One region of the Martelella lutilitoris genome, then DNA from elsewhere that is predicted to be linked to it. Evidence: riboswitches for the same ligand, from Rfam matches in the RefSeq annotation. Region 1 holds a riboswitch; the other holds the start of a gene.
What was found. A riboswitch is a leader RNA that binds a small molecule or an ion and turns the genes downstream of it on or off. The one in region 1 is predicted to bind thiamine pyrophosphate.

Region 1 (3,338 bases):
GCCGGCCGGACGATGTAGAAGGCGGAGAACCGCGGAAACTCCTCGCCCTCGTTCGTCGCGGTGTTGATTGCCAGCCCGCGCGCCGAAAGCCCGTAGAGATTGCCCTGGCCGAGCGCGCGAAAATAGGATGAGCCGAGGAAGGAGATCAGTTCGTCGGAAACATCGGACCGGTTCAGCGGATAGTTGATGCGGAAACCGGCAACGCCGGGCAGTTCGACATCCTTGAACTGCTCGGCGTCAAGCGGCGCGCGAAAAATGAAGTCACTGGCCGAGAACACCAGTTTCTCAGCCTTGCCGTTGGCAACCTCGTAGATCTCGACCGGTGTCTTGAACAACCAGCCGAGCGAAAAAGCCTGCAGCTGGAAATCCGACTGGTCCCGCCATATAGCCTTGTTCGGATCGTAGCGGACCGCGCGATAGTCATCGTAATGGAGCGATTCGAACGGCGCGGGGACATTCTGTGCCGGTTCCTGATACGGTTTGGCGGCGCGCGCCTTCATTCGGGCCGTCAGCGTATCGAAGGTAAAGGCGTCCGGCGACGGCGCCTCCGCCTGCACGGCGTCGTTCTGGTCCGGCACCTTGGCGGGTTCGACGGCTGCGTCCTGCCCGATTGCGCGCCCTGCAAAGCCGGAAAAAGCCAGCGCGCCGACCGCCGTTTGCGCCAGAAAAAAACGTCTCTTCATTCAAATTCCCGTCGGTTGAAAAAGAAGCTTCCGCAATGTTGCATGGCACCAAATCCAGCGCCGAAACGTCTTCTTTGGAAAGGTCTGCCCTTGTCCCGAAACAGCGCGGAAATTGCCTTCGCGGCACGCGCGGACGAGTCCGTAACGGCGGAGCGCCGGTTCGGTTCCACGTCCAGGCAAAAAACCAATGCAAGTTTCCATGCGTTAACAGATAGGGCCCATTCTTGCGCGCACCAAAAGGGGCTGGAACGCCGCGTTGCATTCCAGCCCCATTTATAAGGCAGCCATTCAACCAAAGAATGGCAAGATCATGGCAATATGCCTTCTTCGCGCCGCAATATTTTCGACCGTCCGGAGGACGGCGTCAAGATGGCGGCGCTGCCGAAAAACGCCTTTTTTATCAGGCGGCTTTCACGATTTCGACGAGCTCTATGGCAAAGTTCAGATCCTGTCCGGCGAGCGGATGGTTGGCGTCGACGGTGACCTGCTCTTCCTCGACCTTGGTAACGATCAGCGGCACGGTCTGGCCGTCTGGCGTGCGGGCCTGCAGCTGCATGCCGGGCGCCACATCGACCTCCGCCGGCATGGCCGAACGCGGCACGACCTGAACCTTCTGCGGATCATGCGGCCCATAGGCCTCGTCGGAGGGAACCTGAACCTGCCGGTTGTCGCCGACAGTCATGCCGGCGATCTCGCGGTCGAGTCCGGGAATGATCTGGCCGGCGCCGACCGTGAACTCCAGCGGCTGGCGACCCTCCGAAGAATCGAAGGTCGAACCGTCGTTGAGCGTTCCGGTATAGTGAATACGAACGGTGTCCCCGCTCTTTGCTTCTGCCATTTCGTGTGCTCCTTCCTTGAACACCGAGCGCGACAGCGAAAGACAGGCAAATGCCCGGCCCGCGCCGTAGCGCCGTTTCTCTTTCCTGAAGCGCGTACAAGGTCATTCTCGCGCGCTGCAGAGGATTGAGCCGACACACTTTCCTGCATGACGACTGGCGGGCACATCCGGAAATCCGGATGTGCCCCATACCTAGTCACTTTCGCCGACTATTTCAAATAGGCCGGAGCCCTTGAATTCGCGGCCCGGCCGCGATAGGTGTCGGAAAGCTCTAACGGGGTGCGGAACGCTGATCCTAGCGTCAACCGCTGAGAGGTACGAAGACCAACCCGAGGAACCTGATCCGGTTAAGACCGGCGGAGGGATTAGACGCGTGAACCAGAAGACGCCCTTTTCCCTTATTGATTGCGACAGCACGAAGGAGGCGTCATGTCAGCCCACCATATGAAAATCGCGATTGCGGCACTGGCATTCGGTGCAGCCGGCAGCGCCCATGCCCAGGATGGCAAGGTGCTGACCGTCTATACCTATGAAAGCTTCAACACGGAATGGGGCCCGGGGCCGCTGGTAAAGGACGCCTTCGAGGCCCAATGCGGCTGCACCGTCAAATTCGTCGGCGCGGAAGACGGCGTCGCGCTGTTGAACCGGCTGAAGCTCGAGGGCCGCACGAGCCCGGCCGATATCGTGCTCGGCCTCGACAACAACCTGATCCACGAGGCGAAGGAGACGGGACTTTTTGCCGCATCCGGGGTCTCGACCGAAAACCTCGCCATTCCCGGCGGCTTTGACGACGATATTTTCGTGCCCTTCGACTACGGCTATTTCGACATCGTTTACGACAGCGAGAGTATCGAAACCCCGCCGACAACGCTCGATGACCTCGTCAATGGACCGAGCGACGAAAAAATCGTCATCGAGGATCCGCGCACCTCCACACCGGGGCTTGGCATGCTGTTGTGGATGAAGGCAGTCTACGGCGACGAGGCGGCGGCGAAGTGGGAGACGCTTTCAAAGCGCATTCTGACGGTCGCGCCCGGCTGGTCCGAGGCCTACGGTCTCTTCACCAGCGGCGAGGCGCCGATGGTGCTGTCCTACACCACCTCGCCCGCCTATCACCAGATTGCCGAGGAGACCGACCGCTACAAGGCGGCCGATATCGAAGACGGGCTCTATGTCCAGATCGAGGTCGCTGGCATGACGGAGATGGCCGAGGACCCGGCGCTGGCAAAGTCCTTCCTCGAATTTGTCCTGACGCCCGGCTTTCAGGACGCGATCCCGACGCATAACTGGATGATGCCCGTGGCGCAGACATCCGACCCCCTGCCCGCGGCATTCCAGAACGCGGTCATGCCGGACAAGACCCTGCAGTTCGCCCCCGACGTGGTGGCCGAAAACCGTCAGGCCTGGATCGATGAGTGGCTGAACGCCATGAGCGCGCGGTGACGGGACCGTAACCGTGTATCTGACAGGGGCGGAGTTCCGCCGCAGCCTTTCCGCCGGCCTTGTCGCCCTTCTCGCCGTCCTCGGCTTCATCGCCGTGGCAGTCGCGTCGCTTGCCGGTTTCGGACGGCTTGCCGATGCGGCGGCGGTCCTCAACGAGCCCTATGTCTGGCGCATCCTGCGCTTCACGCTCTATCAGGCTTGCCTGTCAACGCTGATCTCCGTCGCTCTGGCCATCCCCGTAGCGCTTGCCATGGCAAGGCGTCCGCAGTTTCCCGGTCGCATCTGGATCGTCCGGCTCATGGCCGTGCCGCTCGGGCTTCCGGTGCTGATCGGGGCGCTCGGCATTATCGGCATCTGGGGACGACAGGGCCTGT
Region 2 (3,338 bases), 280 kb from region 1:
CGAGATCGGCGGCATGAGCGGCGATCTTGTAGGCGATGACCCCGGTCTTCACATCGTCGCGGTCGGGCAAACCGAGATGTTCCTTCGGCGTGACATAGCATAGCATCGCCGTGCCGAACCAGCCGATCATTGCCGCGCCGATGCCGGAGGTGATGTGGTCGTAGCCTGGCGCGATATCGGTGGTGAGCGGCCCGAGCGTGTAGAACGGCGCCTCGCCGCAGGCCGCAAGCTGCTTGTCCATATTGGCCTTGATCTTGTGCATCGGCACATGGCCGGGGCCCTCGATCATCACCTGGCAATCCTTCACCCAGGCAATCTGCGTCAACTCGCCCAACGTCTCCAACTCGGCGAACTGCGCCTCGTCATTGGCATCGGCAATAGAGCCGGGCCGCAGACCGTCGCCGAGCGAGAACGACACATCATAGGCGCGGGCAATATCGCAGATCTCGTCGAAATGCTCATAGAGAAAACTCTCGCGATGATGATGCAGGCACCACTTGGCCATGATCGAGCCACCGCGTGAAACGATTCCGGTCACCCGGCCCACCGTCATCGGGATCATGTGCAGCCTGACCCCGGCATGGATGGTGAAGTAATCCACGCCCTGTTCGGCCTGCTCGATCAGCGTGTCGCGGAAGACTTCCCAGCTTAAGTCTTCGGCAATGCCGCCGACCTTTTCCAGCGCCTGATAGAGCGGCACGGTTCCGATCGGAACCGGCGCATTGCGGATGATCCAGTCGCGGATATTGTGGATGTTGCGGCCGGTGGAGAGATCCATCACCGTGTCGGCGCCCCAGCGCGTGGCCCAGACCATCTTTTCCACTTCCTCGGCCATTGACGAGGTGACCGCCGAATTGCCGATATTGGCGTTGATCTTCACCAGAAAGTTCCGCCCGATTGCCATCGGTTCGGCCTCGGGATGGTTGATATTGGCGGGGATGATTGCCCGGCCTTCCGCCACTTCATTTCGTACGAATTCGGGCGTGATGAAATCCGGGATCGTTGCGCCGAAGGCTTCGCCATCGCGCATCAAGGCCTCTTTCGCAGCCCTGCGCCCGAGATTTTCGCGGATGGCGACGAACTCCATTTCGGGCGTCACGATCCCGGCGCGGGCATAGGCCATCTGGGTCACGGCCTTGCCATCCGTCGCCCGCCGCGGCTGATGGCGCACAGGAAATTCCGGCACCAGCCGCTTGCCCTCGGCAAAGCCGTTGTCCTCCGGCTTCACATGGCGGCCGTCATAGGCCTGGGTGTCGCCGCGCGCGGCGATCCAGCCTTCGCGCAGCCGCGGCAGGCCGCCCTCGATGGTAAAGGCGGCATCCGGATCGGTATAGGGGCCGGAACTGTCATAGACGGTGACGGGCGGCTCGCCGGCGCTCGGGTGTACGTCGATCTCGCGCATGGGGATACGGATATCGGGGTGCAGCACGCCCTTGTGCCAGACGCGGCGGGAGGCCGGCAGCGGGCCTGTGGTGACGGTCGGAGATAAATCTTGCATCGGTCGGAGCCTCCATAGCTCTTGGCGTTGGAGACCCAGTTCGACGTTGAATGGAGGAGGCCGCGCATTGCACCTGAGAAGGTCAGCGGGCTTCATCCCGCGCAGCCGATGCACCATCCCTACGCCAGTGTGAACTGGATCAGGTTCATCGGGTCACTGCGCTGCGTAAGCCAGCAGTATCTCAGCCCCTTGTCGGGACCCCCCGGGTGAGCGCTCCGAAATTGCGCCGGTTGCAGACGCTTGTCAACGCCTGCTGCCAACAATAAAACGTATCCGTTTTTCGAATTTTATACTTTAATAAATTTTGTTTTTCGAAACTGATTGGCAGGGTTACCTTTTAGTCCATGTCTGATCAGAACGCACTCACAGCAGGAAGCAAACCGACGGGTTTCATCGGCCTGGGCACCATGGGAACACCCATGGCGCTGAACCTCGTTCATGCTGGTATTCCTCTTTTCGTCTGGAACCGGACGCCGGAACGCTGCCTGCCGCTCGAAAAGGCCGGCGCCGACGCGGCGCTGACGGTGGACGACCTCTTTTCCCGGTGCGAAACAGTGCTCCTGGTGCTTGAGAACGAGGGCGCCACGGACAGCGTTCTCGGACGCGCGACGGACCGCTTCGCCGAACGGGTCGGCGGACATTCCATCGTCTCCATGGGCACCGTTTCGGCGGACTACTCCCGCAAGCTTTCCAAAGAGATCACAGCCGCCGGAGGCCGTTACGTGGAGGCTCCGGTCTCCGGTTCCCGCAAGCCGGCCGAGGCCGGGCAACTCATCGGCATGCTCGCGGGCGCGCCGGAGGATCTCGTCCCCCTGCACACCCTTCTGGCACCGGTCTGCAAACAGGTTTTCGACTGCGGCCCCGTGCCGGCGGCCTTGCAGATGAAACTTGCGGTCAACACCTTCCTGATCACCATGGTGACGGGACTGGCGGAGGCGGGACACTTCGCGGCGCGGCAAGGGCTCGCCATGGACCGGTTCGCAGAAATCCTGAACGCCGGGCCGATGGCCAGCGACGTTTCCAGAACCAAGGTCGACATGCTCCGGCGCCGTGACTTTGCCCGCCAGGCCGGAATTTCCGATGTTCTGAAGAACAGCCGCCTCGTGGTCGACGCGGCAAAGTCTGCAGGCGCCGCTTTTCCGCTGATGGGGGCCTGTGTGGCGCTCTATGCGGAGACGGAGGCCATGGGCAGCAGGGCGGACGACATGATCGCCGTCGTCCGGGCGTTCGAGGCCCGCGCGGAACGTGGCGGCGACGCCTCGCCTATTCCTTGAAATAGTCGCTGTACTTGCGGGCGATGACGGGCAGGTCGCGCAGAACGTCGCGCAGATGCGCGCGCATTTCCATCTCCGCCCGCTCCGGGTTATGGGCGGCAATCGCTTCCACAATGGCAAAGTGTTGCGCCGGTATGCCTTTCGAGGGCTCCTTGCTCAAGGCCAGGAAGCGGACGCGGTCGAGTTGCGCCTTCTGCATTTCGATAACGTTCCAGGCGAAGGGCAGATCCGCGCCTTGCGCCAGCGTCTTGTGAAACAGGTCGTCCAGTTCCATGAAATCGGAAGCGGCCCGCGCCTGCGCGTCACTCTGATGTTCAAGCTGGCGATAAAGCGCGTCGATCTGAGGCTTGGTCATCAGCCGCGCAGCCGCGCGCGCGACATCGGCCTCGATAGCCTCGCGAATGGCCTGAATCTGAACCACCTTCGAAATCGAAATCTGCGGAACGCTGCTGCCGCTCTTGGGACGGATGTCGAGCATGCCCTGCTCGGCAAGCAGGATAAAGGTCTCGCGCACCGGCTGGCGCGAGACCTTTAGCGCTTCGGCTACACCGGCTTCCGAGACCCGG

Region 2: it holds a riboswitch for thiamine pyrophosphate, as region 1 does, so the genes downstream of both, thiC (phosphomethylpyrimidine synthase ThiC) here and thiB (thiamine ABC transporter substrate binding subunit) in region 1, are expected to answer to the same signal.

What each region holds. Positions count from the first base shown of each region.
Region 1 is NZ_CP066786.1:4,014,047-4,017,384, forward strand. It holds gene JET14_RS18980 (glucan biosynthesis protein) at 1-683, opposite strand, end outside; gene JET14_RS18985 (FKBP-type peptidyl-prolyl cis-trans isomerase) at 1,084-1,521, opposite strand; TPP riboswitch at 1,787-1,903, shown strand; gene thiB (thiamine ABC transporter substrate binding subunit) at 1,951-2,964, shown strand; gene thiP (thiamine/thiamine pyrophosphate ABC transporter permease) at 2,978-3,338, shown strand, end outside.
Region 2 is NZ_CP066786.1:4,291,535-4,294,872, forward strand. It holds gene thiC (phosphomethylpyrimidine synthase ThiC) at 1-1,498, opposite strand, end outside; TPP riboswitch at 1,597-1,713, opposite strand; gene JET14_RS20275 (NAD(P)-dependent oxidoreductase) at 1,918-2,772, shown strand; gene JET14_RS20280 (GntR family transcriptional regulator) at 2,762-3,338, opposite strand, start outside.